2 regions of the Tardiphaga sp. GW821-FHT12E02 genome follow, and region 1 is predicted to be linked to the other one. Evidence: predicted binding sites of a transcription regulator. Region 1 holds the regulator's gene; the other holds the start of a gene.
What was found. The regulator PhoB, encoded in region 1, activates phosphate uptake and scavenging genes when phosphate is short. The targets are predictions, from matches to a motif close to TGTCATNNANCTGTCAT.
Positions count from the first base shown of each region.

Region 1 (15,655 bases):
CGAATTCCTCACGCTTCAGCAATCAAGTCTGATGAAGCTTTGTTGAGGAAATAAGACCGCGGGTTCGAACATTCGAGCGATTAAATACGATCTCGTAGGATGGGTTGAGTGCAGGCGCGTAGCGCCGGAGCGATACCCATCACCACGAGCACGGAGGGTTGTGATGGGTATCGCTCCGCTCAACCCATCCTACGGTCCGAACATTCTTCAACGTGCAGCGCGCTTGCTGTTCGCGGATTTGGCGGCTTGTGCCGGTGCATTGTCCCAGCCACCGGCAGGCGTTGCGACATTGAGCGCATCTTCCGGTTGGCCTTCCGGCACAAAAGTCTGGATCGCGAGCTTCGCTGCGGCCAGCGACTGCGGATCGAGACGCTTGGCCACATCGTCACGCTTCTTGCCGGCATCGACATCGCCCGCGGCAGCGGCGAGGCTGAACCACTTGAAGCTTTCGGCGAGGTTCTGATCGACGCCAATGCCACGCGCATAGAGGATGCCGAGATTGAACTGGCTGTCGGCCACGCCGCGATCGGCGGCCTTGCGGAACCAGAGCGAGGCGCTCTTGTAATTGGCGCCACGGGTGCCGCCATCGGCATCGAGCACAGCGAGATTGTGCATCGCCTTGGCATTGCCGCGCTCGGCCGCCTGCATGTAGTAGCGGCGCGCGACTTCCCAATCCTTCTTCAGGCCGAGGCCCTTTTCATACAGCGTGCCCAGGCGGAACATGCCGGGCACGACGCCGGCCTGCGCCGCGCGGTCATACCACTTGGCGGCTTCTTCATAGCTCTGCGGCACGCCGCGGCCTTCGGCGAAGCGCACACCGACTTCGAAGGCAGCCGTCGCGTCGCCCTTCAGCGCAGCACTACGCAGTGCTGCACCACCGATGCCATCAGGCAATTTCTCGCCGGCAGGAATCGTCACCGTTCCAAGTTTCTGACCGCTTGGTGGCAGCAGCGTCGGAGCCGCAGGCAAGCCTGTCTGCGGCGCGGCAATGCTGCCGGTCACATCGGACGAGATATAAGGAACGGGCGCAGCTTGCGGCACCGGTGCCTGCTGCGGCGCAGGCGCGGCTTCAGGCGTCGGCGCGATCAGCGACTGCTTGCCGATCGACGGCGCCGATGTCGGCGCACCGATGGACGAAGCCGGCGCTTGCGGCTGGATCTCGTTTGCCTTCGGCGCATCGAGATAGAGCGGCGGCGTATGGCTGTTCGCGGCCATCGGCGGCTGCGATCCGCCGTCGTCCAGCAGCGTCATCGCCATCTTGAACGAGCCGAGCACGATCACCACCACGCTCGCGCCGACCAGCAGCGAACGGATCTTCGAGCCAATGGTCGATGGGCCCTTTTCGCCCTCGGCTTGCGGAGCGGTCTTGGCCCCCTTGGGCTTCTCACCCGTCGAGGCGGCTGCCTGCGCAGCACGGCGCGCGGCGGCAATGAAGCTCGATGCGCTCGCGGGCTCCGGAGCGGCACCGGCGATCTCGCTGATCGCATCTTCCGACGCGGCGATACGTTCCGACGGCGAGGCACCGCGACCTTGCGGGCGCGTGCCGGGCTCAAGCGGATGATCGGGCGGCAATTGCGGATCGACCATCGGACGCGGCGACGACGGACGCTCGACGGTGACCGGTGGCGCGGCCGGCTTTGGCGCCGGCTTCGGATCGAGAATATCGCTGATCGCCTTGGGTACCTGGAACGCAGGTGCAGGCTCGCTCGAAATCGCGGTCGCGGCGAAATCGCGCGGCGCGGCGTCGAAATGCGCCTGCGGCGGACGCACTTCGATCTGCGACGGCGCAGCAACCTGCGGCTTCACCGGATTGGGCATTTGCGGACGCGGCGGCGCAGCCATGGCGGGCTGCATCGGCGACTGCTGCATCGGAGCGGGCTGCGGCGCAGGCGGCATTGGCGCTGCGGCCGGCACGGGTTGCTGCGGGGCCGGACGCGCGCTGACATTGCGCAGATCGCCCTCGATCTTAGCCAGACGATCGACCACATGGCCGAGGGTCGAATGCACGACCTCCATCGAATCCTGCAGATGGCGATCGGTTTCCGACTGGCTGAAGCGCATGTCGGACAGTTCGCGCTTGAACGAATCGACCAGGCCGGATTCGGCACGGCTGTCGCTCAGCGCAGCGGCAAACATCGTCTGCTGGCGTTCGAGATGGCGCAGAATGTCCTGCAGGCCGTCCTCGACGCGGCCGAGATTGTTGGCGGCGCGCGGATCGCTGATGCTCTCCATGCGCTCCAGCAGATAGGTGACGCGCTGCTCCAGATGCGTGAAGGCGGAGGACTGGTCGTTGCCGACCGGCAGGTGATCGAGGCGCTGCGCGAGTGCCGCGAGCGCGGTTTCCAGATTGTCGGAATTGGCGGCCTGCGGACGCTCGCGATTTTCGAGCGTCGTGGTCAGCGTCATGATGCGCGCTTCGAGCGCGGCAAACATGCTGGTGTCGCTGCTCTGGGCCAGCTGGTCGACCTTGGACGACAAACGCTGCAAGTCGTCGCTGAGACGTCCGACCGCTTCATTGGTGGCGACATTGGAGACGATGGCGCGCAAGGCAGCGAGCGCGCCTTCGAGCTGCTCCAGCGTGCCGGGATTGTCGCTCGAACGCACGATCTGGTCGATCTTGCTGCCGAGATTGTTAATGGCCTGGTCGAAGCCGGCGAGCTGTTCGGCTGGCGTCAACGTCTTCAGTGTCTTGTGGATGTCGCCGAGCGCATGTTCGAGATTGCCAAGCACATCGGCATCAATGCCGCTGGAGCGCGTTTCATCGATCCGCTGCGAGAGCGCGCGGATTTCGTTTTCAATCGATTCGATGGCGCGACGCGGCAGCGCTTCGGTCACCGCAGTGCGGATTTCGGCGAGCTCGCTGCGGAACGTCGCGATCGATTGCTCGATGCTGTCATTCGGCCGCTGCAGTGCATCGATCTTGCTGGTGATCTGTGACAGCTGGCGCTCCAGCCCCGACATGTCAGGCATCGCTGGCGGCGGCGTCACATGGGGAGCGATCGGCGGCGCATAGCGTGGTGCCATCCGCGGAGCGCCGTCGAGTTCATCCTGGCGCGCGGCAATTTCAGCAATAGCAAAATCGAGCGAGAACGGATCGGACTGCGGCGCCGAGCTATAGACCTGATTGGCTGCACGCTCGACCATGTCGGGATTCGGGCGCGGATCATAATGCGGCTGGTAGGCCGGCGCAGCGCGACGCGGCTGCTCGCTGATCTGCGACAGACGCGCATCGAGACGCGAGATGGCTTCGTTGAGCTGGCGCGCAACGCCGGGCTCATTGTTGCTGCGCGGAGCCGGGCGCGAAAATTCTTCGATCTGGCGTGCGATCGCGTCGAGGCGCTGATGAATATCCGCGACTTCGGCGACGTCGCGCTGCGGCATCGCTGCCGGACGCGGCGGCATGGCCGCACGCGGTGAATGACCGGGACGCGCCTGATAGCGCGGCGCCTGGGGAGCTTCCGTCGGCCGGGCATGATCGGCATAGCCATGCATCGCGGGAGCAACCGGAGATTCGCCGATGGTCGTGTTCAGCCAATCCGTCAGGGACATGCCCGCGCGGCGCGCAGCGGCTTCGGCCCGCTCACGAACCGATGGGTCCATCCCCTCAACACTCCACGATACGCGCGAATTCATGCTTTGGTCCGGTTACGAGCCTGACGCCAACCAGCGCCTGCAGCCTCCACGCGTCCCAAGATGAAGAAATTCGAAACGGGAACGCGGTGGTCTGCCTCAGTCCGGACTTTTCAGGGTTAGGGTAAATAACGGGTTAAGGATGCCCGTATCCGCGCCTTAAATGTTAATCGGACGATACACTTGCGCGGATTCATAGGTAGGATGAGGCGTTCGCGCCTCGGATGTTTCAGGGCGTGAACACCGCACTTAGCGCGTGAACAACGCGCTGAGGTCGTCGATGTCGCGCTCGGTCATCGAGTCATGGCGCGGATCCATCACCGCGGACTGGCCGATATAGGCCCAATACAGAAACTCCGCGCGCGACAAGGCGCGGCGGCTCTCGACCCCCGCTTCGGTCAGCACATTCGCCATGTAAGCAATGCGCCGGGCATCGACGGACGCCACCATTTTGGCGACAGCCTTGTCGGTCGAGGCCATCCCGCGGATCGAGCGATCGAGGCTGCGATCCTCGTTGAAGGCCAGTTTCATGAGATGCGTCAGGCGCGCTGCGCCGGTGGTCGAGGCATCGGTCTGCTCCAGCACCTGATCGGTCGTCCGCTCCTGCCAACGCTCCAGAAGCTGCAGGCGAAATTCTCCGATGTCCTTGAAATGCCAATAGAAACTTCCGCGCGAGACGTTCAGTCCGGCAGCGAGATCGCCGACCTTGAGCGCCGCCGCGCCCTGCCGCGCCAGAATGCGGAGGCCATGATCTAGCCACGCCGTGCGGGTCAGCCTGTCCTTGGTCACTTGCTCGTCCATGACCCAACCATACACAAGTGTATTGACGAAATCCATCCGCCCGCGCTAGTTTCCATGCAAGGGTGTATGGAAACGCGGAGATCGCCGATGGCAATGCAAGGCAATCAAATGCAGGGCCTCGACAAGTGGTACGGCTTTATGAAGTCCCACGACCATGCTGCGCTCCGTGAGCTGCTGCATCCCGATGCCGTGTTCGAGAGCCCGGTGGTGCATTCACCACAGCGGGGCCGTGACATCGTGTTCAAATATCTCGCCGCCGCCGATCAGGTGCTGGGCGGGCCCGGCTTCACCTATATCGGCGAATGGCGCAACGAGACCTCGGCCGTGCTCGAATTCGAGAACGAGATCGAGGACATCAAGATCAACGGCATCGACATGATCACTTTCGATGCCGATGGCCGCATCACCCATTTCAAGGTGATGGTGCGTCCGCTGAAGGCCATCAATCTGCTGCACCGTCTCATGGGTGAAATGCTGGCGCGGCAATAAGGCGCCTGACATTTCAAATCACATTCCATCAGCCTTGCTGTAAGCTCGCAGCAGGCTGTCGCAACTGAACAACGAAATCCAACCGGGGAGGATTCCATGCCCAGTTACAAAGCGCCGCTCGAAGACGTCGGCTTTCTGCTCAATGACGTGTTCCAGTTCGATCGCTACAATAATCTCCCGGGCTTTGCGGACGCATCGGCCGATGTGCGCGAGGCGATCCTTGGCGAAGCCGCCAAGCTTAGCGAGGAAGTGCTGCAGCCGCTGAACCGCGTCGGCGACCTCGAAGGTTGCAAGCGGAACGACGATGGCAGCGTCACGACTCCAAAGGGTTTCAAGGACGCGTTCAAGCAGGTGACTGAAGGCGGCTGGCTCGGCCTCTCCGCACCCGTTGAATATGGTGGCCAAGGCCTGCCGGTGACGCTGTCGCAGACCGTCGCCGAATTCCAGATCTCGGCGAACATGGCCTTCTCGATGTATGGCGGCCTCACCATGGGCGCGACCGCAGCATTGATCGTGCATGGCAAGGATGAGCAGAAATCAAAATATCTGCCCAAAATGGTGTCCGGCGAATGGACCGGGACCATGAACCTGACCGAACCGCATTGCGGCACCGATCTCGGCCTGCTCCGCACCAAGGCGGTGCCGCAGGGCGACGGCAGCTACAAGATTTCCGGCACCAAGATTTTCATCTCGGCCGGCGAACACGACATGGCCGACAACATCATCCATCTCGTGCTGGCGCGCATCGAAGGCGCACCGGCCGGCATCAAGGGCGTCTCGCTCTTTGTCGTGCCGAAGGTGCTGGTCAATGACGATGGCTCGCTCGGTGAACGCAACGGCGTCGTCTGCGGCTCCATCGAGCACAAGATGGGCATCCACGGCAATTCCACCTGTGTGATGAATTACGACAATGCCACCGGCTGGCTGATCGGCGAAGAGAACAAGGGCATGCAGGGCATGTTCGTGATGATGAACGAAGCCCGTCTCGGCGTTGCCGTACAGGGCCTCGCGCAGTCGGAAGTCGCGTATCAGAACGCCGTCGCCTACGCCAAGGACCGTCTGCAGGGCCGTTCGCTGACCGGGCCGAAGTCGCCGGACAAGGCGGCGGATTCAATCATGGTGCATCCGGACGTGCGCCGCACACTGCTCACCATCCGCGCCTTCAACGAAGCCGCCCGCGCCATGGTGGTGTGGACCGCGCTGAAGAGCGATGTCGCCCATCGCTCGGACGATCCGAAGGAGCGCCAGGCCGCTGACGACCATATGGGCCTGATGACCCCGGTGCTGAAGGGCGTGCTCACCGATGGCGGCTTTGCCAATGCGGTGTCGGCGCAGCAGATGTTCGGCGGCCACGGCTATATCGCCGAATGGGGCATGGAGCAGTTCGTCCGCGATGCCCGCATCGCCATGATCTATGAAGGCGCCAACGGCATCCAGGCCCTCGATCTGGTCGGCCGCAAGCTGCCGCGCGATGGCGGCCGTGCGGCGATGGCATTCTTCGGCGAGGTTGCGGCCTTTGCGAAGGAGCATGGCGGTGACGAAGCCATGAAGCCCTATATCGATCCGCTGTCGAATGCGCTCGGTCACCTGCAGCAGGCCACCATGTGGCTGATGAACAATGCCATGGCCAAGCCCGACAATGCCGGCGCCGGCGCCACCGATTACATGCAACTGTTCGGCCTCACCGCCTTTGCCTATATGTGGGCGAAGATGGCGAAGATCGCCCAGGACAAGATCGCCGCCGACGGCGCCACGCCGTTCCTGACCACCAAACTCGTCACCGGCCGCTTCTTCATGGAGCGGATGCTGCCGGAAACCACCGTGCATCTCGCCCGCATCCAGACGGGAGCCGCCACGACGATGGAGCTTCCGGCGGAAGCGTTCTGATCATAGCTGTCAAAACACACTCGACTGTCATCCCCGCGAAAGCGGGGATCCAGTAGACACCAACGTCACAGATCAAGCTCAAACGCCCGCGTTTACTGGATCGCCCGGTCAAGCCGGGCGACGACAATGGGACAACCGGATTAAATCCGAAGGGAGACACCATGCCCGAGGCCTATATCTACGATCACGTTCGCACGCCGCGCGGCCGCGGCAAGTCCGATGGTTCGCTGCATGAGGTGACGGCGCTCGCGCTCGCCACCGCGCCGCTGAAGGCGCTGAAGGAGCGCAACAACCTCAAGCCCGGCAGCATCGATGACGTCATTCTCGGCGTCGTCGATCCCGTTGGGGAGGCCGGCGGCGACATCGCGCGCATGGCGGCACTCTCGGCCGGCTATGGCAATGATGTCCCCGGCATCCAGATCAACCGTTTCTGCGCGTCCGGCCTCGACGCCGTGAACTTTGCTGCCGCCCAGGTGATGGCCGGCCAGCACGAACTCACCATCGGCGGCGGCGCGGAATCCATGAGCCGCGTCGGTATCGGCGCCTCCGGCGGCGCATGGCCGGTCGATCCGTCGATCGCCGTTCCCGCTTACTTCATGCCGCAGGGCGTCTCGGCCGATCTGATCGCGACCAAATACGGTTTCTCGCGCGATGACGTCGATGCTTACTCCGTGCAGAGCCAGCAGCGCGCCGCCAAGGCGTGGGAGGAAGGTCGCTTCAAGAACTCGATCGTCCCGGTCAAGGACATCAACGGCCTGACGATCCTCGCCAAGGACGAGCATATGCGCCCGTCCACCACGATGCAGTCGTTGGCCGCATTGCAGCCCTCTTTCGCCACCGTGGCGGCCATGGGCGGTTTCGATGGCGTCGCCATCCAGTCGCATCCGGAAATCGAGGCAGTGAACTACGTCCATCACGCCGGCAATTCGTCCGGCATCGTGGACGGCGCCGCCGCCGTGCTGCTTGGCAGCGCTGAGGCCGGCAAGAAGGCCGGCCTGAAGCCGCGTGCAAAGATCCGCGCCTTCGCCAATATCGGCTCCGAGCCGGCGATGATGCTCACCGGTCCGGTGGACGTCACCAAGAAGGTGCTGGAGCGGTCCGGCATGAAGCTCTCGGACATCGATCTGTTCGAACTCAACGAGGCTTTCGCCTCGGTGGTGCTGCGCTTCATCCAGGCTTTCGACATCGACAATGAGAAGATCAATGTCTGCGGCGGCGCCATTGCCATGGGTCATCCGCTCGGCGCCACCGGCGCCATGATTCTCGGCACCGTGCTCGACGAACTTGAGCGCACCGGCAAGTCGACGGCCCTCGTCACTCTCTGCATCGGCGGCGGCATGGGCACCGCCACCATCATCGAACGCGTGTGACTTTTCCCCTCCCCCGCAAAGCGGGGGAGGGTGGATCGAACACGCGAAGCGTGTTCGAGACGGGACAGGGCCTTAGTGACGGTCCCTCTCCCGCCTTTCGCTTCGCTCAGGCACCCTCTCCCGCAAGCGGGAGAGGGGACAATCACATCAACGCTCGCGCCTCATGGCTGCAGGCATTTTGGGAGCCACACATGACCTTCAAGAATTTCAAGGTTGAGACCGACGCCGACGGCATCGCCCTCGTCACCTGGGACATTCCCGGCCGTTCGATGAACGTGCTCGACACCACCACCATCGAGGAACTCGGCGCCATCGTCGACCAGACCACGGCGGATGCTGCCGTGAAGGGCGTCGTCGTCACCTCCGGCAAGGACGCTTTCTCGGCCGGCGCCGATCTCTCCATGCTGGAAGGCATGAACAAGGTGTTCGCCGAGACGAAGAAAGCCAAGGGCGAGGAAGCCGCCCAGCAGTTGCTGTTCGACGAGAGCCGCAAGCTGTCGCTGACGCTGCGCAAGATCGAGACCGCGGGCAAGCCGTGGGTCGCGGCCATCAACGGCCTCGCGCTCGGCGGCGCGTTCGAAGTGACGCTCGCCTGCCACTACCGTGTCGCGGCTGAAAACCCGAAGACGCGCCTCGGCCTGCCCGAGATCAAGGTCGGCCTGTTCCCGGGCGGTGGCGGCACCCAGCGTCTGGCGCGCATGCTGCAGCCGCAGGACACGATGCAGATGCTGCTCAAGGGCGATGCGATCAATCTCGCCAAGGCGAAGGCGATGAACATCGTCGGCGCCGTGGTGCCGGCAGCTGACCTCATCACAACCGCGAAGGAATGGATCAAGGCCGGCGGCAAGGCTGTCGCCCCATGGGACGAGAAGGGCTTCAAGCTGCCTGGCGGCCCCGTCTATTCCAAGCAGGGCATGATGATGTTCCCGGCCGGCAACGCCATCTATCGGCGCGAGACGTTTGACAACTATCCGGCCGCCCGCGCCATCATGCAGTGCGTCTATGAAGGCCTGCAATTGCCGATGGATGCGGCGCTGCGGGTGGAGTCGCGTTACTTCGCCCACGTCCTGCAGACCAAGGAAGCAGCGGCGATGATCCGCAGCCTGTTCCTGTCCATGCAGGAGCTCAACAAGGGCGCCCGCCGTCCGCAGAACGTGCCGCCGACCAAGGTCAAGAAGCTCGCCATCATCGGCGCCGGCTTCATGGGCGCGTCGGTCGGTTATGTCTCGGCCAAGGGCGGCATCGATGTCGTGTTGATCGATCGCGACCAGGCCGCCGCCGAAAAGGGCCGCGCGCATTGCCAGTCGGTCATCGACGGGCTGATTGCCAAGGGTCGCGCCAAGGAAGCCGATCGCGACGCGCTGATGTCGAAGATCACGGCCACCGCCGACTTCAACGTGATCAAGGAATGCGATCTCGTCATCGAGGCCGTGTTCGAGGATCGCGCGGTCAAGGCCGAGATCTACAAGAAGGTGCAGCCGCTGCTGAAGGAAGGCGCCATCATCGCCTCCAATACCTCGACGCTGCCGATCAACTCGCTGGCTGAGGAATTCGAGGACCAATCGAAATTCATCGGCATCCACTTCTTCTCGCCGGTCGAGAAGATGATGCTGGTGGAGACCATCGTCGGCAAGAACACCGGCGATGTCGCGCTCGCCACGGCGCTCGATTACATCCGCGTCATCGGCAAGACGCCCATCGTCGTCAATGATAGCCGCGGCTTCTTCGCTAATCGCTGCGTGCTGCGTTTCACCGCCGAAGGGCTCGAAATGCTGCTCGAAGGCGTGCCACCGGCGATGATCGAGAACACCGCAAAAATGGCCGGCATGCCGGTCGGCCCGCTGTCGCTGTCGGACGAGATCGCGCTCGACCTAGTGCTGAAGATCATGAAGGCCACCGAGGCCGATCTCGGCTCGCAAGCGGTCGACCAGGCGCAGAAGAAGCTGATCGTCGAGATGGTGGAGAAGCAGGAGCGCTTTGGCCGCAAGAACGGCAAGGGTTTTTACGAGTATCCGCCGAAGGGCAAGGGCTCGAAGGCCTTGTGGAAGGGCATTGCGCCCCTGCTGCCGAAGCCGGTCGATCCCGACACGCTCGACATCGAGGAGTTGAAGCAGCGTTTCCTGGTGGTGCAGGCGGTGGAAGCCGCGCGCACGGTCGAGGACAATGTGATCGTCGATCCGCGTGAAGCGGATGTCGGCTCCATCCTCGGCTTCGGCTTCGCGCCGTTCACCGGCGGCACGCTGAGCTATATCGACTTCATGGGCACGAAGAAGTTCGTCGAGCTCTGCCACAAGCTGGAAGCCAAATACGGCTCGCGGTTTACGCCGCCGAAACTGCTCGAGGAAATGGCTGCGAAGGGCGAGACGTTCTACGGACGTTTTGCGCCGAAGAAGGTGGCGGCTTAAGAACCGCGTTCAAACTGTCATCCCCCGCGAAAGCGGGGGATCCAGTAGACACCGGCACCGCGGTGCCATCATAGACGTCAGCGTATACTGGATCGCCCGGTCAAGCCGGGCGATGACAGTGAGAGTGTGTTGCGGCGACAGTCGGGTACCGTGTTTACTTCACCGCGCCAGACACCACGCCAGAATCCCCTTCTGCGCATGCAGACGGTTCTCGGCTTCGTCGAACACCACCGATTGCGGGCCATCGATGACCGCGTCCGTGACTTCCTCGCCGCGATGCGCGGGCAGGCAGTGCATGAACAGTGCGTCCTTGTTCGCCAGACCCATCAGCCGCTCATTGACCTGATACGGCTTCAGGAGATTGTGGCGCGTCTCGCCCTCCTTGTCGCCCATCGACACCCAGGTGTCGGTGACCACGCAATCGACGCCCTTGGTCATGGCATCGGGATCATGCGAGAAGGTGATGTCGGCACCCGACGCCTTCGCCCACTCCTTGAACGCCTTCTTCGGCGACAGCTGCGGCGGCGTGGCGATGTTCAGCTTGAACTTGAAGCGCTCGGCCGCATGGGCCCAGGACATCAGCACATTGTTGTCGTCGCCGACCCAGGCCACGGTGCGGCCCTTGATGTTGCCGCGATGCTCCTCATAGGTCATCACGTCGGCCATGACCTGGCACGGATGCGAGAAACGCGTCAGGCCGTTGATGACCGGCACGGTGGCGTTGTTGGCCAGCTCCATCAGCGAGTCATGATTGAGGATGCGGATCATGATGATGTCGACGAAACGCGACAGCACCCGCGCCGTATCGGCAATCGTCTCACCGCGGCCGAGCTGCATTTCGGCACCGGTCAGCATGACGACTTCGCCGCCGAGCTGACGCATGCCGACCTCGAACGACACGCGGGTGCGCGTCGAAGGCTTTTCAAAGATCATCGCCAGCGTTTTATTCTTCAGCGGATGATCGCGATCGGCGCTGCTGTCCTTCTGGCTCTTCAGCTTCGCCTTCATGGCGCCAGCCGCATCGAGAATGTTGCGCAGCTCACTGGCGGAGACCGCCGTGAGATCAAGGAAGTGCCGCGGAGTCGTGTTCATCACACGGCTCCCTTTGCCAGCACGGTGCAGGCCTGTTCCAGACGCTGCACGGCGTCCTCGATGTCGCTTTCGGTCACGATCAGCGGCGGCAGGAAGCGCACGACATTGTCGCCCGCACCCACCGTCAGCAGCTTGGCATCGCGCAGCGCGCCGACCAGATCGGCCGCCGGCACCACGGCCTTGAGGCCGATCAGCATGCCTTCGCCGCGCACTTCTGCAAGCACGGTCGGATAGCGATCGACCACGCTGGCGAGTTTCTGTTTCAGCAGCAGCGTCTTCTGCTTCACTTGTTCGAAGAAGCCGGGCTCCAGCATCACGTCGAGCACGGAATTGGCTGCCGCCACCGCCAGCGGATTGCCGCCAAAGGTGGAGCCATGCGAGCCCGGCGCCATGCCTTCGGCCGCCGCAGCGGTGACGAGGCACGCGCCGATTGGGAAGCCACCACCGAGTGCCTTGGCCAGCGACATCACGTCCGGAGTCACGCCGAGACGCTCATAGGCGAACAGCGTACCGGTGCGGCCCATGCCGGTCTGCACTTCGTCGAAGATCAGCAGGATGCCGTTCTTGTCGCACAGCTCGCGCAGCGCCTTGAAGAACGCGTTCGACGCAGCGCGCACGCCGCCTTCGCCCTGCAGCGGCTCGATAACGATGCCGGCGGTCTCCGGACCGATCGCGGCCTTCACCGCATCGAGATCGCCGAGCGGCACCTGATCGAAACCATCGAGCGGCTTTCCGTAACCTTCGAGATATTTCGCGGCGCCAGTGGCTGCCAGCGTGCCGAGGGTCCGGCCATGGAACGCGCCTTCAAAGGTGATGATGCGCGTGCGCTCGGGGTTGCCCTTGGCGAAGTGATAATGGCGCGTCACCTTCAGCGCGCATTCCATCGCCTCGGCGCCGGAATTGGCGAAGAACACGAAATCCGCGAACGAGTTTTCGCACAGCCGCGCAGCAAGGCGCTCGCCATCTGGGCTCTTGAACAGGTTCGACATGTGCCAGAGCTTGGTGGCCTGCTCCTGCAGCGCTTTGACCATATGCGGATGCGCATGGCCGAGCGCATTCACGGCCACGCCGCTGGTGAAATCGAGATAGCGCTCGCCGGTGGTCGAAATCAGCCAGGAACCCTCACCGCGCTCGAAGGCAACATCCGCGCGCGCGAAGACAGGCAGCAAATGGGCCTGAGAGATTTGCGAGGATGGTGCGTTGCTGGTCATAACGGTTCCGATCAATCAGTCTGCGGTCCCTACCGATGTCTGCATGGTCGATGACACCAGTACGACATGGGGTAGCGGACCCTCAAAACGAAACGTGCCGCCCTTCTCGGGCGGCACGCGACCATTATCTTATGGGGGCTGCACAGGGTGTCAACCGCGCATAGCGGCGTCCATGTCACACCTGATCGAACAAAAGGCCGATTTTTCTGTTTGGTTGACAGAAAGCATGTGGATGTGACTCGGCCGACTCTTGCGCGTGAGTCGCGGCATCATGTAGTTTTTGGCCTGTCGGATACGACATCTCGTGCGGCAGTAGACCCTTGTACACTATCGGTACGGCGTAAGGCCGGAAGCAGTCATGCATCCGGTGAGCGCTAAGGGATTCTGACAACGAGGTTTTTTGACGATTTCAAGTCGCAGCGCGGGCCAAGGCCGGCCGGCGCATACGAAGGGATTTAGCGATGACGGTAATCACTTGGACCGACGATCGCGTCGAACAGCTCAAGAAACTCTGGGAAGGCGGCCTTTCCGCCAGCCAGATCGCCGCGGAACTCGGTAACGTGACCCGCAATGCCGTTATCGGCAAGGTGCACCGCCTGGGCCTCTCCGGCCGCGCCAAGAGCCCCTCCTCTGCCGCGCCGCGCCCGCGCAAGCCGCGTCCGGCCCAGCAGATGGTGCGCATGCCGCGCCCGGTCGCCCGTGGCAACACGGCGCTGGCTCACGACTATCAGGTCGAGATGGAGCCGGATCCGATCTCGGTCGATAACGTGATCCCGATCAGCCAGCGCCTGCAGCTGGTCGAGCTCAACGACGCCACCTGCCATTGGCCGGTGGGTGATCCGGCCAGCACCGATTTCTATTTCTGCGGCGGCAAGGCCGTGGCCGGCGCACCTTACTGCGCGCACCACTCGCGGATCGCCTACCAGCCTGCGAGCGATCGTCGCCGGGCAGCGCCGAAGCCGATGCGGTAAGCGAACAGCACGAACGAAAATGCCCGGCGATGAGCCGGGCATTTTTTGTTGCTTTGCTATTGAGCTAGAGCCGCCCACCTCCGCCCCTCATGGTGAGGAGGCGCGAAGCGCCGTCTCGAACCATGAGATGTCGGAGCTCCGTCGCCATCCTTCGAGACGCCGCTGCGCGGCTCCTCAGGATGAGGGCAGAGCGTGAGGTAAAGAGCGTTACTCCGCCGCCTTGTCGAAGCGATCGTCCAGCGCATAGCCCGCGCCACGCACGGTCCGGATCGGGTCGGGTTCGCCGGCCGGATTCAGCAGCTTGCGCAGACGGCCGATGTGAACATCCACGGTGCGCTCGTCGATATAGATGTCACGGCCCCAGACGCTGTCGAGCAGCTGCTCGCGGCTGAACACGCGACCGGGATGCTCGAGAAAGAATTCGAGCAGCCGGTATTCGGTCGGACCGAGATCGATCGGACGGGCGGCGCGCACCACGCGGCGCTTGTCGCGATCGAGTTCGATGTCACCGAAAGCCAGCACCGTGGCCAGACGCTCCGGCGCCGCACGGCGCAGGAGGCCCTTCACGCGGGCCAGCAGTTCCGGCACCGAGAACGGCTTGACGATGTAATCGTCGGCGCCGGTGGCGAGGCCGCGAACGCGCTCACTCTCCTCACCGCGCGCGGTGAGCATGATGATCGGCAGCGCCTTGGTTTCCGGCCGCGCCCGCAGGCGACGGCACAGTTCGATGCCGGACAGGCCGGGCAACATCCAGTCGAGGACCACGAGGTCCGGCACGCGCTCTTTCAAGCGGGTGTCGGCATCGTCGCCGCGGGCAACCGTCTCGACGTCGTAACCTTCGGCGTCGAGATTGTAGCGCAGCAGCGTGGTCAGAGCTTCCTCGTCTTCCACTACCAGAATGCGCGCGTTCATATGGCTGGCTTCCTATCTGTCGTTCAGAGACGTCGCGATGAGCCTCAGCTCACCGGCGTAGCGAAGTTGGTCATGTCACCCTTCGGGCGCTTGTCGACCATCTGCTGACCTTCGATCATGTAGAACACCGTCTCGGCGATGTTGGTGGCATGATCGCCGATCCGTTCGATGTTCTTGGCGCAGAACATCAGATGGATACAGAACGAGATGTTGCGCGGATCTTCCATCATATAGGTCAAAAGTTCGCGGAACAGCGAGGTGCAGATCGCGTCGATTTCCTCGTCGCCCTTCCACACCGCCATGGCGGCCGGGAGGTCGTGCGCGGCATAGGCATCGAGCACGGCCTTGACCTGGGTGTTCACCAGATCGGTCATGTGTTCGAGGCCACGGATCAGCTTCAGCGGATGGAAGTCGCTGTCCAGCGCATTGACGCGCTTGCCGATATTCTTGGAGAGATCGCCGATACGCTCGAGATCGGTGGCGACGCGCAGCGCGCCGACGATCTCGCGCAGATCGACAGCCATCGGCTGGCGCTTGGCGATGGTGAGGACGGCGCGTTCCTCGATCAGCCGCTGAAGCTGGTCGATTTCGGCGTCAGTGGCCACCACGCGGGCGCCCAGGGCGACGTCGCGGCGGACCAGCGCATCCACGGACTCTGCGATCTGACGTTCGGCCAGGCCCCCCATCTCGGCGACGAGACGGGTGAGTTCCTGAAGATCGTCGTCGAAGGCCTTGGTCGTGTGTTCAAAAGCCATAGGTCAATCCTCTCGCGAATATGTCGCGTCAGCCGAAACGGCCGGTGATGTAATCCTGGGTGCGGCGGTCGCTCGGCGAGGTGAAGATCTTGTTGGTCTGGTCGAATTCAACAAGCTCACCGAGATACATGA
Region 1 is NZ_JBXAQK010000001.1:413,921-429,575, forward strand. Features, by position in the region: gene AC1RQ5_RS01970 (tetratricopeptide repeat protein) at 208-3,633, opposite strand; gene AC1RQ5_RS01975 (TetR/AcrR family transcriptional regulator) at 3,880-4,431, opposite strand; gene AC1RQ5_RS01980 (nuclear transport factor 2 family protein) at 4,519-4,920, shown strand; gene AC1RQ5_RS01985 (acyl-CoA dehydrogenase C-terminal domain-containing protein) at 5,017-6,807, shown strand; gene AC1RQ5_RS01990 (acetyl-CoA C-acetyltransferase) at 6,969-8,177, shown strand; gene AC1RQ5_RS01995 (3-hydroxyacyl-CoA dehydrogenase NAD-binding domain-containing protein) at 8,369-10,582, shown strand; gene argF (ornithine carbamoyltransferase) at 10,742-11,674, opposite strand; gene AC1RQ5_RS02005 (aspartate aminotransferase family protein) at 11,674-12,885, opposite strand; gene AC1RQ5_RS02010 (GcrA family cell cycle regulator) at 13,347-13,856, shown strand; gene phoB (phosphate regulon transcriptional regulator PhoB) at 14,064-14,768, opposite strand; gene phoU (phosphate signaling complex protein PhoU) at 14,813-15,523, opposite strand; gene pstB (phosphate ABC transporter ATP-binding protein PstB) at 15,552-15,655, opposite strand, start outside.

Region 2 (15,655 bases), 4.9 Mb from region 1:
TTGGACGAGGCCTATGCGATGTTTCCGCGCTTGCGCGAGCGACGCGGCAATTTCGGCAAGCAGCTCTCCGGCGGCGAGCAGCAGATGCTCTCCATGGCCCGCACGCTGCTTGGCAAGCCGAAAATCCTGCTGCTTGACGAGCCGCTTGAAGGTCTGGCGCCTGTGATTTGCGACGAGTTGATGGCCATGCTGGTGCAACTCGCCGCCACCGGTGAGATGACCATTATTCTGGTGGAACAGCAGATCGAACGTGCGCTCGATTTCGCGAACAGCGTCATGGTGATGGAGCGCGGCCGCGCCAGCTGGACCGGCACGCCCGAAACACTGAAGAGTGATCACGGCTTGATCGATCGCCTTGTTGGCGTCGGTATCCACTAAAACGTGTCATCACAAAAAAATAACCCCGGGAACGGTGAGAATCCGGGGCCAAGTTTCTTGATGTCTCAGCGATGTAACTCGCTGATAAAGCTATCTGACCTAACTGCACGAGATGAGCCATCACCCAAATGGGTGACGCTTGCTGCCGTAGTCCGCACCATGATCGCAATCAGCCGCGCGACGCGAGGTCGATGGGAGATTGCCATGGCGGAACTGCCGCCGGACCAGACGAGACGATTGCTGCTAAATCGTCTGATGGCAGCCAAGGCGGAGGCAGACCTGCTTGAGGCGGCGACCACGGCCAGCCTGATCGGCATGGCCATTTTGAGCATCGACCCCTCCTGGACTGACGGCGAACCGGTCGCGCAAAACGACAACCTATCGGCTCCAGATAAGGCCTAGCCAAGCGGCTTTGGCGGTCAGGCGGCCAGATCCCACAATTTCGGGCAACCACGCAGCACGACGGTACGTCCGGTTGTGGTCAAGGCGGGTACGTCGTCGACCAGCGACACCAGGTCGAGGGCGATCAATTGATCGAGGATATAGCGGTTCAGCCGGATTGCGGGTGCACCGGGGCGGAGGGCGCGCAATAGCTCCCATTGATTGGCACTGAGTTGAAAATCGGTCTCGGTTAACATGGTCTTCTGCTTCGTAATATTTGCGTGAGTGAACTGGCGTTGGCCGCTTACGGCGTTCGCATGAATCCCTTGCGACAACCTTGCGGCTGAATTTGGAGCTCACTGGTTTATTTGTTGTCTGACGCCCTCGCGCTCGTTTAGCGCGGCTGTCATATGGACGTGTCACATAAGCGCGCTTACTGCGGGCGCGAATCACGTCTCGCCCATCTCTAGAGAAAAGCGGAGCGGCGTGCCACCCGTATTACGAAATATCATCACGGTGATGCGCCATCGCCTCACTTTGCGCTTGCTTGGCATCGCCGTGAGCCTTGCGATTGCGGTTATTGCGTTCCTGGCGCTGAGCAAGGCGCTCAAGGGTGTCGATACGGACAAGGTACTCGCTGCGATGAGCATGGTGGAACCCATGGCCATCGCGTTGTCGCTGACCTTTGTTGCGATCTCCTATGGCAGCCTGACGCTCTATGACTGGCTGGCGCTAAAAATGATCGGGCGAGGGGATCTGCCTTATCGCATCGCTGCACTCGCCAATTTCACCAGCTATCCAATCTCTCACGGAACCGGCGCCGTCCTGCTGGTCTCGTCTGCGGTGCGCTATCGTATCTATGCACCGTATGGGATCGGCCCCGGCGGTGTCGCGCGCATCTGCTTCCTCACCGGGCTGACGTTCTGGCTCGGCAATCTCACCGCCTTGGCGCTGAGCACGATCCATGCGCCGGATGCCATCAGCAAGATCGACCAACTCGCACCCGAGGTGAACCGTGCCATTGCCATCGCGATCCTGCTTGGCATCGTCGGCTATGTATTCTGGACCTGGAACGGTACCCGTAGCATCGGCGGTGGCCAGTGGTCGGTTCCGGTTCCGAGCGGCCGTAATGTGTTCCTGCAGATCGGTATCGGCCTTGTCGATCTCGGAGCTGCGGCGCTGTCGATGTATGTGTTGATTCCGGAGACGATGAATGTGGGTATCGAGCAGGTGATCGTGGTGTTCATCGCCGCGACATTGCTGGGCTTCGCCAGCCACGCGCCTGCGGGCATCGGCGTATTCGATGCGACGATCCTGATCGGGCTTGGCGGTGAGCATACGGAGCAGTTGCTCGCGGTGCTGCTGCTGTTCCGCCTGTTCTATCACCTGATCCCGTTCATCCTCTCCCTCGCGCTGTTCGGCGGAGTGGAGGCGTATCGGAATGTGGTGAAGCAGAAGAAGCTGGCATAAGAGCTCGGCCGTAGGGCGGATGAGCGCAGCGTCATCCGCCGCGGCGTTTCCTCCATGAATTCGGCCGGCGGATGACGCCTTCGGCTCATCCGCCCTACGCTTCCTCTATTTCTTCAGCTTCAGCACGGCCGATTGCGCATAACCACGAAACGGTCGCTTGAAGTCGAGCTGGGCCTGATGACGCTCGGCGAGCGTGACGAGCGCATTCTGCAGATCGCTCCGCGGAGTCACGTCGAACAGCGATAGCCAGTGCTGCAACACGCGGCGTGCGCTGGCGGGCAGGCGCTCCTGATTGCCGAAATCGACGATATGCAGCCGGCCACCCGGTTTCAGCCGCATCACCGCTTCATTGAGCACGCCCTGCCAATCCGGGATCATGGAGAGTGCGTATGAAATCACGATGTGATCCGGCGCGACGCCAAAAATCTTGATCGGATCGAAATCGGTCGCATCGCCATGAGCAACGCGAATCCGTCCGTCCAGGCCGTGACGCTTGATCGAGCCGAGCGCCGTGGTCAGCATCTCCGTCGAGACATCGATGCCCGTGAACTGCGCCGCCGGATAGTGGCGCGCGGCCTGGATAAGATTGCGGCCGGTACCGCAGCCGATTTCCAGCACCTGTGCGCCTGCCGCCGGTTTAAGGTCCAGGATCAGCTGATCACGGCCGAGCAGGTAATAGCGGCGCGTGGCATCATAGATGAAGCGCTGCCAGCGATACATCCGGTTCATGCGATGGGTGGCGTCGCTCGGCCAGGTCGCAGGAGTGGTTTCGGCTTCGGAGACAATCGTCACGATGCACCTCGTCGGATGTCGGATTGAATCGCACCCTTGTCAGGCGAAGACGACGACGATGTGACAGTGGATTTGTCATGCGAGAGGGCTGGTTCGGAGAAGGTCTGTCGCAAAACTGCAGTCTGCGGTTGATAAAAATTTCAGATTGTCGATTTGGGGCCGTCAAAAGGACCGCTATGAACACCCAACTGATCGCCGACGCCGTTCGCAACAGCCGCTCCCGCGACGAAGCAACGGTGTGGGATTCTCTCTTCGCCTTCTGGTTCCGACGGCTCGTCTATACGCAGATCTGGGAAGATCCGGAAGCCGATATGGCTGCGCTTCAGCTGAAGCCCGGTTCTTCGATCGTCACCATCTCCAGCGGCGGCTGCAATGCGCTGTCCTATCTCGCGGCGAAACCGGCGCATGTCTATGCGGTGGATCTCAACGAGGCGCATCTGTCGCTGCTGAAGCTGAAGCTTGCCGGCCTGCGCGCGCTGCCGAACTATCAGGACTTCTGGACGTTCTTTGGCGAAGGTCATTCGAAGGCGAATGCCCAGCTCTATCGCGAGCGCCTGCGCCCTTATCTCGATGAAGAAGCACGCGGCTATTGGGATGAGCGCACCTTCTTTGGTATCGGCCGCCCGCGTTATGGCTATTTCACCGACGGCTTCTATCGCCATGGTGCGCTCGGCCGCTTCATCGGCTTCGGCCACATGATTGCGAAAGTCACAGGCGTTGATCTCGATGCGTTGCTGAAATGCGAGGCCGGCTCGCCCGCGCGCAAACAGGCGCTGGAGAAGCTGCACAGCGTCTATCACTCCTGGTTCGCCAAGCTGCTGACGCGCACGCCGGCGCTGGTGTTCAGCCTCGGCATCCCGCCTCAACAGCGCACGCTGCTGGCCGGCGACCAGCCGCTCAACGAGGTGCTGTATCAGCGCACCATGGCGCTGATCGACGTGCATCCGAATGCCAACAACTACTTCGCCTGGCAGGCCTTGAGTCGCAGCTATGTTGGCCCCGGCGACACCTGCCTGCCCCCTTATCTGCAGCAGAGCCGTTATGCCGATACGTCGAGCCGTGCTGCTTTGGTGACGCCGGTGCATGCGAATCTGCGTCTGTTCATCGAGAGCCTGCCGGCGCGCGCGATCGACGCCGTGGTGCTGCTGGATTCGCAGGACTGGATGGCGCCCGATGAAATCCGGGCGCTGTGGGACGCCATCGATCGCGCCGGCAATGACGGCATCCGGGTGATCTTCCGCACCGCCGGCGCCGAATCGCCGCTGGAAGAAGAGATCCACGCCCCGCTGCGCCAGACTTGGCAGCGCGATCCCGAACGCAGCGCTCAGGGACTCGCGCAGGATCGCTCGGGGATTTATGGCGGGTTCCATCTGTATACGCGGAAGCAGTGATTTCTAACCTCTCCCCGCTTGCGGGGAGAGGTCGCCTTTCACATGCGAAGCATGTGGGAGGCGGGTGAGGGGGACTCTCCACAAACTCCGTCACCGCGGAGAGTCCCCCTCATCCGACCCGGCTTCGCTGCGCTACGCCGGGCCACCTTCTCCCCGCAAGCGGGGAGAAGGCAGAAACTACACCCCCAGATAAATCTGCTGAATATATTTATCGCCCGCGATTTCCTGCGCGGTGCCCTCACGCACGGTGCGGCCATGCTCCAGCACGTAAACGCGATCGGCAATCCGCAGCGTCGAAGTCGCATCCTGCTCGACGATCAGGATCGCCGTTCCGTCTTTCCTGATTTGCGTGATCGAATCGAAGATCAATCCCTTCAATCGCGGTGCAATGCCGACGGAGGGTTCATCCAGCAAGAGCAACTCCGGCCGTCCCATCAACGCACGCCCGATTGCGACCATCTGCTGTTCGCCGCCGGACAGTGTGCTGGACTGCTGCCACTGCCGCTCGCGCAGCACTGGAAAGAGCGTGAACACGCGTTCGAGATCGGAATCGATTTCGCCCTTGTTCTTCCGCAGATAAGCGCCGAGCTGAAGATTCTTCAGCACCGACAGTTCGGAAAACAGCTTTCGCCCCTCCGGACAATGGCAGATGCCTTTGGCGACGACATTGTAGGGTTCGATGGAATGCAGCGAGGCATCCTTGAAATTCAGCGTACCTTGCGCTGCGATCGAGCGTGAGATCGCCTTCAGCAACGTCGTCTTGCCGGCGCCATTGGGGCCGAGCACGCCGACCAACTCGCCTTTCTCGACCCTGATGGAGACAGATTCGATCGCCAGCGCCTTGCCATAGCTGACCTTGAGGTCTTTGACTTCAAGCAGAGGCATGGGCGTCCTCCGTCTTGCCGATATAGGCCTCGATGACTTTCTCGTTCTTCACGATCTCCTCGGGCGGCCCGACGGCGATGATCTCGCCGAAGTTCATCGCGATGACGCGCGAGACCAGTGCCATGAATTCGCGCAGCTTGTGTTCGATCAGAAGAATGGTCAGGTTCTCCTCGCGATGGAGCCGACGGATCAGTTGCGCCAACTGTTCGATCTCGCTGCTGCCGAGGCCAGCGAAGGGCTCATCGAGCAGGAGGAGATCAGGCCGCGTGGCCAGCGCACGCGCGATTTCGAGGCGGCGGAGGTCGCCATAAGGCAACGTCTCCACCGGCTCCTTGTCGCGACCGCCGAGGCCGACCTGGGCAAGCAAGTGACGCGCGCGCTCCTCCTTGTCTTTATCCTGGCTCGCGCGGGGCGACATGCAGGCCACCAGCACGTTTTCAAGCAGGTTCATGCCGATGAATGGCCGCGTCAGCTGGAAGGTGCGGGCCATGCCGCGATTGACCACCTTGTATGGCGCGAGCTCACGCACCAGCTCGCCATTGAAGTGAATGGTGCCCGTGGTCGGCTGCATGAAGCCGGTGAGGATGTTGAACAGTGTGGTCTTGCCGGCGCCGTTGGGTCCGAGAATGCCGGTGAAGTCGCCCTTCTTGAGGGTGAAACTGGCATTCTTCACGGCGGTGAGCCCGCCGAAGCGTTTTGTCACGCCGTTGACTTCGAGGAGATCGCTCATCGCAGGCGCTCCGTCATCCGGCGCCAGAGCGGCGCGATCAAACCATTGGGCAGGAAGAACAGGATCAGCATCAGCGTCAGCGTGTAGATCCACAGCCGGTATTCACCGAAGCCGCGCAGCATCTCGGTGAGCAGCGTCAGCAGGATCGCAGCCACGGCAGCACCGTAGATCGAGCCGATGCCGCCGACATAGACCATGATGATGACGGTAATGGAGACGACGACGGAGAATAGCGGCGGCGACACCTGCAGCTGATAATGCGCGTAAAGCGCGCCGCCGAGGCCCGCAAAGCCGGCGGAGATCATCAGCGACACGATCTTGTAGAAAGTGACATTGATGCCGGCGGCCTGACAGGTGGCCTCATCGCCGCGGATGGCGCGCAGCAGCAGCCCCCAATGCGATTGCGCCAGCAAGGTCAGCACAATCACGGTGACGACCAGGATGCCGAGTGCGAACCAGTAGTAATGCAGCGGTGATTTCATCAGCGGGTCGAGGCCATAGATGCCTTCCTCGCCGCCGGTATATTCCCAGAAAATCAGGCAGAGGCGCTGCAGGATCGCCGAGGTCGACAGCATCGCGAGCGCGAAATAGGGCCCGCGCAGTCGCAACGTCGGGAAGCCGACCAGGACGGCGAAGGCGACCGCGACCACCACACCCAGCGGCAGACTGTACCAGGGATTTGCCGCCCAGAGCGATGACAGGAAGCCGGCCGTGTAGGCGCCGGCGCCGATGAACAGCGAGTGGCCGAAATTCTCGCGGCCGGTCAGGCCGGACATGAAGTCCCAGCTCGCGGCCCAGATGCCGTAGACCACACACACGGTCAGGACGCCGGTGAGATAGTTGCTGCCGGTGACGGCCGGGATGGCAGCGAGGATGCCTATGACGACGAGGCCGCCGATGATGTCGATGGGGGCGATGCGTTTCATGTCAGAATGCCGCCCGCCGCCCGAGGATGCCTGCCGGGCGGATCATCAGCGTGATCACGACGGCGACGAGCGACACCAGCTCCGTCCATGAGGTGGAGATGAGATAGGCGACGATGGTCTCGGAATAGCCGAGGATCAGCGAAGCGATGATGCTGCCGGGGATGGAGCCGAGGCCGCCGACGATGACGATGGCAAAGGCTTTCACCATCGGCAGCAGGCCCATGGTCGGCTGCACGGTGAGAAAGGGCGAGACCAGGATGCCTGCCAGCGCCGCTGTGCCGGCCGAGATCGCCATTACGATGGAGAAGATGCGGTTGGTCGGAATGCCCATATACTGCGCGGCTTCCGGATCCTGCGACACCGCAAGGATCGCAGCGCCGAGGCGCGTGCGCTGGATGAACAGCCACAGCAGCAGCAGGACCAGCACGCCCATTACGAGCGCCAGCAGGCGCTGGCCGCCGATATCGACGCCGCCGATGGTCAGCTTGTCGGCGACAAAAGAGGGCACGTTGCGATATTCGGAGCCGAAGGTGATGAACAGCGCCTGTTCGACGGCGAGCGACACGGCGAGCGTAATCATCAGCACCGCGAGTTGCGACGAGCGCAGCGGGCGCACCAGGAAGCGCTCCATCATGACGCCGAAGCCTGCCACCAGCAGCACGGCGAGCGGCGCTGCAATCAGCAGCGGGAAGCCGAGCAGCGAGGTGAAGACATAAGCCGAATAGGCGCCGAGCGCATAAAACGAGCCATGGGCGAGATTGAGGATGCGGGCAACACCGAAGATCAGCGTGAAGCCGACGGCCAGCATGGCATAGATAGCGCTCGACACGGCGCCGTAGATCAGGATCTGGAGCATGACATTCCGCTGGTGGAGGGCAGGACGGTGGAAGCTTCGCCGCTTGTCATCACCCGCGAAAGCGGGTGATCCAGTAAACGGAGGTGCTGCGGTTCAATCCGAAGCGGCAGTGTCTACTGGATCCCCGCATGCGCGGGGATGACAACCAGCGTGTGAGGCGCTGACCTCAGTTGCTCATCCACGGCGGCGGGATCATCGGGCCCTTTGCGGAGTCCTTCGGCCAGACGACGACGCGGGCGCCGTCCTTCTGCCACTGCGCGAATAGCAGGTTCTGCAGGCCTGGCCCCTGTTTCACGTCATGCACTTCGTCGAACTGGATCTTGCCGGCGATGCCGACATAGTCGGTCTTTTCCAGTTCCTTGATGACGGCCGCCGGCTCCACCGAATTGGCGCGCTTCACCGCTTCGGCATAGACGTGAACCGCATCATAGGTGCCAACGCCGGTATAGACCGGGGCGGTGCCAAAGCGTTTCACGAACTCATCCCAGAACGGAATGGTCTTTGGCGTCAGCTCGGCGCGGGTGGCGAACAGGCCCACGGTCTCGGCGAGAGCTTTGCCGCTCACGCGGGTGAAGAAGTCCGCATCCTGGCTCTTGACGTCGATGCCGCCGATCGGGATCGGCACCTGGGCGTCATGCCACTGCTTGACGAAGATATCGCTCGACGCATGCGACAGGATGACGATCAGATATTGCGCGCCGGAATTCTTCACCTTGGCGAAGAGCGGCGAGAAGTCTGAAGTCGACGTGTCGAAGAATTCCGACAGTGGCACCTCGGTGCCGCCTTCGACGGCGCCCTTCTTCAGGATCGGAACGAGATCCTGCACCCATTTGGCATTCTCGCCGACGATGGCAACCTTCTTCAAGCCCATCTCGCCCTTGAGCTTGCCATTGATGAAGTCCACCAGCGCGCGGGCCTGATGGCCGGCATGGATCGGCGAGACGCGGAAGATATATTTGTAGTTCTCGTAATCCGTCTTCACCTTGGCGGTGATGGCGGGGGAGGCCGCACCGACGCCGAGATAGATCGTCTTGGCGTTTACGATATGCGGCAGCTGTGCGAGCGTCACGCCCGACGTATAGCCGCCGATCAGCACATCCACTTTCTCATCGGCCGTCAGCTTCTTGATCGCGGCGATGCCCTGTTCGGGATTTTCGGTCTCGTCGGCAACGACGATTTCCAGCTTGCGACCGAGCAGTCCGCCCTTGGCGTTGATCTCCTCGATCGCCATCTTCGCCGCGTTCTGGGTGTCACGGCCGACTTGCAACTGGATCGATGTGGGAAGGCCGATCTTGATCGGCTGTTGCGCCATCACTGGCGCTGTTGAAGCAAGGGCGCCAGCAACGATCATACTGGCAGCCGCAAGCGGCCTCAGAAATGAGCTCATGGTATCTCTCCCTAGACTTGCATCTGGGTCATTGCCCGATGCTTTTTGTATGAGAGCAGACTGCCAATTGCTTTATACGCAAGTCAAGGATGATTGCGTGAGCTACACATTGCTGAGCGTTAAATCGCGATGCGTTGTGCTCGCAGCTTCTGTTGCAACGCGATGATCGCGTGGTGCATTTCGATCAAGCGATCCATGCGAAGCGACTTGCAAGCATGTGCAGCATGTCCGCACTTCCAGTCCATGCGAACGGTGTTTGAATGTTTGTTTGAAAAAGCCCCAAGGGGTGGGACCGCCGACGCAGGTAAAAACGGCGGTCCCGTGCCGGGCATTGAAATTCGTGGAGGGGAAAGCGACTTCCACATCCGCGCTGCACGACACAGGATCGACGGTATATTACGCTGTGTTCGCTGCAACTTAGTTCAAATCTTAACCTAACCGATTAGGCTTACTAGGCCGGCTTTTTGAACAATTCCGCCAGAGTCGGAGAATAATTTGCTGCGTGATCCCGCTTTGTACGCATCAGCGTGATTTCGTTGGCATTGGCGCAGTAATCTTCATAGTTCGCGGCTGCGGTCTTGGCCGCGAGATCGACGTGGCAGGCATGCTTGTGGGCGCAGCCGGCGCAGGCATGGCGCATCTCCATCATTTGCGGCGGTGCAATCTTGTTGATCGCCGCCTCATCGAAGCCGAGCGCCCGCAGCATCTGCGGAAGTTCTGATGCGCCATCGACGCCGCGGCGGACCAGAGCGTCGAGGTCGCTCGGCGTCAGGCCGAGTTCATGAGCCATGCGCCGGTATTCGCCGCGATCGAGCTCGTTGAGTTCGTTCAGCTGGCGACGCTGCTTGAGCCAGTCGCCAAGCTGATCGATCAGATAGCTGACCACGGGATAGGGTTGGGCGGGCGTCATCGCGATCTCCTGCAGTTGACCAATGTTGTCTGCAGGGTCGTTCTGATCGGGCGGTCCCGCATTGCTGTGGATCAATCGGCGGTTGCGGCGGGGAAAGTTAGGCTTACCGGCAGAAATGCCTGTCTTGCAGCTCTTTCCGGGGAACAGCCGGGGTGGATTCCCGGTTATTCGTCCATAGATTGGAAACATTGTCATTTCCAGAAGCCGGAACGTGGCCTCGGGAGGCGTAGATGACGTTCAGATATTTGATTTCGGGCATGGTCGGCATTGCATTGCTGGCGGCACCTGCGGTTGCGCAGGCCGAACCTGCCGCGACGACATACAAGGCCAGTGAATTCCTGACCCTCGATCTGTCGAAGGCATTGCTGTCGCCGAAGCCGCTCGGGCCCGGCGCGCAGTTCGAGGTTTACCCGATAACGGCGCGTGCCGATGCCAAGAACGAGATCGACGCGGCGGCCGACAGGCCTGCGGCACAGAAGGCCGTGCCGGTGGCGAAGCCACAACGCAATGTCGCGGCGCGCCCACAGCCGCCCGCACGTACCCGCGTCGCACGCCCGCGCAGCAATCCGCTCGACGCCAATGCGGCGGATACGCGGATCCAGACATGGCCGTGCCGAACCGGCGGCATCTGTAACTGGCAGCGGTGAGCCAGCTCTCGCGCGCATATGAAAACGGCGACGCACTGCGTCGCCGTTTTGCTTTGTTCAGGTTGCAGGAAAGGGGGATCAGGCCTTGATCTCTTCCACGCCGCACCATTCCGCGATGAACAGCGCCAGCGCGGTCGTCGTCTTCTTCAGCGAGGGCAGGTTGACGCCTTCGTCGAAGCCGTGGACGCCGCGCGAGATGCAGCCGTAGTTCAGCGTCGGGATCTTGTCGAACAGCGCATAGACGCGGCTGTCGAGATAGGCGAGCGAGATCTCCGGCTTCGGCTTCTGGCCAAACACCGCTTCATGCGCCGCGGCCAGCGTGGCTTCGGCATCCGAACCCGGCTTCAGCTCGTAGCCTTCGGCCTGGAAGCCGTTGAAGGTCACGGTCGGCGGGATGTTCGACAGGAACGAGTCCTGGCGCGAGAAGGCGGCGACGCGGTCGACGATCTCCTTCTTCGCAGCTTCCGCGGTCTTGCCGGGCAGCAGCGAGATGCGGAAGTCGATCTTGCACCAGGCCGGGACCGACGAGGCCCAGTCGCCGCCGGCGATCTTGCCGATGTTCAGGTTGACCGGCTTCTCGATGTTCTTGAAGTGCTCATGCTCGCTCTTGGTGGCATTCCACTCGGCTTCCAGCTTGCGCAGCTCGCCGACCACGCGATAGGCGCCGTCGATGGCATTGGCACCGGTGCCCATGCGCTGCACATGCACTGGAACGCCGCGCACTTCCACCTGGAACCAGACCACGCCGATATTGGCGCGGGTGATGGTCTCGTGCGACGGCTCGGAGACGACGACGGCATCGGCCTTGTAGCCGCGCAGATGCGTCATCAGCGCGCCGTCGCCGGTGGATTCCTCTTCCACCACCGACTGCAGATAGACGGTTGCCGCCGGCTGCAGGCCGAGGCTCTTCAGCGCGTCGAGCGCGAAGATGTTGGAGGCGCAGCCGGCCTTCATGTCGCCGGCGCCGCGGCCCTGCATCCAGTCGCCCTGGATGACGGGATCGTAAGGCGGGGTGCTCCACATATCGAGCGGGCCTTCCGGCACCACGTCCACATGGCCCTGCATGATCAGCGAGCGGCCTTTTTCCTCGCGCGGGTAATGCGTGCCGACCACGATCGGCGCGGTCGAATGCAGCTCGTCCCAGGCGCCGGCGCCGGGATGATGGCCGAGCGCGGCGCGGTCCATCTCGAAGCGTTCCATCTTGTAGCCACGCTCGCGCATGGCGCGGAACATGAAGTCCTGCATGGTGTGTTCGTTGCCACGGGTCGAGGCGTGGCGAACCATATCCTGGGTGAACTTGACCTGGGCATCAAAGCCCTTGTCGATGGCGGCGATGATCTTGTCGCGGAGAGCGGGATCGAGAGCCATGGGTGTGTCCTTCTTGAAAATTTGCTGGGTCGGTGTGTCACCTCTCCCCACCGGGGAGAGGTGAAAAAGATCAAGCCGTCAGCGCGCGCTCGAGTTTTTCCATGCCTTCGTCCAGGATCTCGTCCTGGGCGGTCAACGGCACCAGCACGCGGATGGTGTTGAAGTTGACGCCGCAGGAGAGCAGGATCAGGCCTTCTTCGGTGGCCTTCTGGGTCACCTTCTTGGTCTGCTCCGCGTCCGGCGTGTCCGAGCCACGCTCCTTGACGATGTCGAAGGCGATCATCGCGCCGACATTGCGGATGCTTTCAATCGGCACCAGGTCGTTGCGCTGTTGCATCTTCTTCAGGCGCGTGGTGATGCGCTCGCCGACATGATTGGCGCGGTCGACCAGCTTCTCCTTCTCGAACACGTCAAGCACAGCCATCGCCGCGGCGATCGCCAGCGGGTTGCCGGCATAGGTGCCGCCGAGGCCGCCCGGATCGGCAGCATCCATGATCTTCGCCTTGCCGATCACGCCCGACAGCGGGAAACCGCCGGCCAGGCTCTTGGCCACGGTGATCAGGTCCGGCTTCACGTCGTAATGTTCCATCGCGAACATCTTGCCGGTGCGGCCATAGCCGGTCTGCACTTCGTCGGCGATGAAGACGATGCCGTTCTCGTCGCAGATCTTGCGCAGCGCACGCATCAGCTCCGGCGGCGCCTGGTGGAAGCCGCCTTCGCCCTGCACGGGCTCGATGATGATCGCCGCAACGCGCGCCGGATCGATATCGGCCTTGAACAGGAAGTTGAGATACTTCAGCGATTCTTCAACCGTGACGTCGAGCGGCGCGGCCGGGAAGGGCACGTGCCAGACTTCCGGCATCGACGCGCCAAAGCCCTTCTTGTAGGGGAACACCTTGCCGGTCATGGTCATGGTCATGTGGGTGCGGCCATGGAAGCCGCCGGTGAAGGCGATCACACCGGCACGGCCGGTGGCCGCGCGCGCCATCTTGATGGCGTTCTCGGTGGCTTCGGCGCCGGTGGTGAAGAAGGCGGTCTTGGTGTCGCCGTCGATCGGCGCGAGCTTGTTGAGGCGCTCGGCGAGAGTGACATAGGATTCATACAGCAGCACCTGGAAGCAGGTGTGCGTGAAGTTTTCCATCTGCGCCCTGACGGCGGCCATGATGTGCGGATGGCAGTGGCCGGTGTTCAGCACGGCGATGCCGCCCGCGAAATCCACATAGCGCTTGCCTTCGACGTCCCAGACTTCCGCGTTCAGCGCGCGCTGAGCGGAAATCGGGGTGGAGTGGCCGATTCCGCGGGGCACGGCGGCTTCGCGGCGGGCGAAGATTTCTGCATTGGTTGCCATTCGAGTTTGGTCCTTCGATTTTTCTTGGGTGTTGGAGACAGGGTCGTAGGATGGGTTGAGCGAAGCGAAAACCCATCGCCTTCGCGCGTGGGATGATGGGTTTTCGCGAAGACGCTCAACCCATCCTACGAAAGATGTTCAGCGCGCTTGCTCAAAGCCAGCGAGCGTGGAGGTGAGATTGGCGCCCAGGATGTCGGACAGGTATCCGCCTTCCTGAACGATGACGGTGGGCAGGCCGAAGCGCGCAACGGCCTGGCCGATGCGGTTGAAGCCCGGCGTGGTGACCTTCAGCGCCGCGAGCGGATCGTGCTCGGAGGCATCGAGGCCAAGCGCCAGGACAAGCGCAGTGGGCGCAAACGACTTGATCGTCTTCTCGGCCAGCGCAAGCGCGTCGACAAAGCCGTCGTCGCCGGTGCCGATGGCAAGCGGGATATTGAGATTGGTGCCAAGGCCGTTGCCTTCGCCCTTCTCATCCGCATAGCCCCACACGAAGGGGTAATAGCCGGTCGGGTCAGCATGGATCGAGACTGTCAGCACATCCGGACGCGAATAGAAGATGCCCTGGGTGCCGTTGCCGTGATGCACGTCCACATCAAGAATGGCGACACGCTCATGCTTGGTGCGCAGATGCTCGGCGGCAATCGCCGAATTGTTCATGAAGCAGAAGCCGCCGGCGAGATCGCGATAGGCGTGATGGCCGGGCGGGCGGCACAGCGCATAGACGGCGTCTTCGCCATCCATCACCATCTGTGCTGCCGTCACAGCCGTATCGGTGGAGACGCAGGCGCCGGCCCAGGTGCCAGGGCCGATCGGTGCCGACGTATCGACTGTATGCCAGCCGAGCTTGCCGACGATATGGCTGGGATAGCTGCCCGGCACGCGGTTCGGATGGATGTTCGGGATCATCTCGGTGCCGTAGTCCGGCAGCTTGATCCATTCGTCCCAGGCGGTTTCGAGGAAGCGCAGATATTCCGGCGAATGCACCCGCGCGCGAGGTCCTTGTCCGAATTCCGTCGGCGCCACGATCGTGTGCTTGCCGTCATTGAGGCCTTTGAGCAGGCGCACCGCGCGCTCCGGCTGCTCCGTCGTTTTGCGGATCTGGCCACGCACGAGATAGAATTGCGGATCGTGTGCGCTGTGCTTGTCGGAATAAACTGCCTTCACGTGGCGACTCCGTTGGTTGATGTTGGAATTTCGCGGACGAGCTTGCCGACTTCGCGCCAGGCAGCACCGATGTGATAATCGAAGCGCGCGGCGATGATGTCGGGATCGCCCTGTTCGAGCACATCGAGCAATGCTTCATGCGTCTGCGCGATGCGATGCGGATCATCATACAGCCGGCCGATCAGGCCGATCACCATGCGCAATTCGGACGACAGGTCGTCGAAGACCTTCAACAGGCGCTGGCTGCCTGCCATTTCGACGATCATGCGATGGAAGCGATAATCCTCTTCGACCTGCCGGGCGTGATCTTCGAGTTCTGCTGTTTTGTGCAGCACATCGATCTGTCGACGCAGTGCGTCGCGATTGGCGGGGGTGAGGTTCTTTGCCGCAAGGACAGCCGCGTGACACTCGACGCAAATCCGCAGATCGTAGATCTCGTCGATATCGCCCGCCTCGAGCTTGCGGACGAAGAAGCCGCGGCGCGGATGCGAGACCAGCAGCCCCTGCTGCTCGAGCAACCGGGCGGCTTCGCGCACCGGCGCGCGGCTGATGCCAAGTTCGCGCGCGATACCGGCCTCGACGACCTTCGCACCGGGTGCGAGCTGCCCGTTAACCACGGCCTGAGTCAGAACGCGCGCCACCTGACCGACGAGATCGGTATCGGCGAGAGCCGTCAAACCAACAGGGGGGGACATCAAACGCATAGGGGAAAAAACCCGTTTCATGCCGTGTACAAGAATTAAGCGTCGATTGTCGACAGTTTAATCTTGCCGCCTGCCATGCGTTTGTGGTTGCTTTCGGCATCGTAAAAACCGGGAAGTACGCCTGTGAATATGCACGCCAATCTGACGCCGAACCTCGATGCCGCCAAGCAGGTCCGTGTCGATCTCGCCGCTGCCTATCGTTTGATCCATCGTCATGGCCTCGACGACAGCATCTACACGCATATCTCCGTTCGCGTCCCTGGCACGCAGGATCGCTTCCTCATCAATCCCTATGGCATGCGCTTCGAGGAAGTGACC
Region 2 is NZ_JBXAQK010000001.1:5,327,799-5,343,453, reverse strand. Features, by position in the region: gene AC1RQ5_RS25105 (ABC transporter ATP-binding protein) at 1-378, shown strand, start outside; gene AC1RQ5_RS25100 (hypothetical protein) at 583-780, shown strand; gene AC1RQ5_RS25095 (hypothetical protein) at 798-1,016, opposite strand; gene AC1RQ5_RS25090 (putative bifunctional lysylphosphatidylglycerol flippase/synthetase) at 1,246-2,229, shown strand; gene AC1RQ5_RS25085 (class I SAM-dependent methyltransferase) at 2,335-3,024, opposite strand; gene AC1RQ5_RS25080 (BtaA family protein) at 3,198-4,412, shown strand; gene AC1RQ5_RS25075 (ABC transporter ATP-binding protein) at 4,590-5,297, opposite strand; gene AC1RQ5_RS25070 (ABC transporter ATP-binding protein) at 5,284-6,027, opposite strand; gene AC1RQ5_RS25065 (branched-chain amino acid ABC transporter permease) at 6,024-6,953, opposite strand; gene AC1RQ5_RS25060 (branched-chain amino acid ABC transporter permease) at 6,955-7,809, opposite strand; gene AC1RQ5_RS25055 (ABC transporter substrate-binding protein) at 7,976-9,196, opposite strand; gene AC1RQ5_RS25050 (DUF6455 family protein) at 9,648-10,106, opposite strand; gene AC1RQ5_RS25045 (hypothetical protein) at 10,337-10,753, shown strand; gene AC1RQ5_RS25040 (ArgE/DapE family deacylase) at 10,832-12,121, opposite strand; gene gabT (4-aminobutyrate--2-oxoglutarate transaminase) at 12,192-13,469, opposite strand; gene AC1RQ5_RS25030 (histone deacetylase family protein) at 13,608-14,633, opposite strand; gene AC1RQ5_RS25025 (GntR family transcriptional regulator) at 14,630-15,328, opposite strand; gene AC1RQ5_RS25020 (class II aldolase/adducin family protein) at 15,467-15,655, shown strand, end outside.
Region 2: a site for PhoB is predicted at 3,071-3,087, ahead of AC1RQ5_RS25080 (BtaA family protein). Genes of this name have one in related genera too.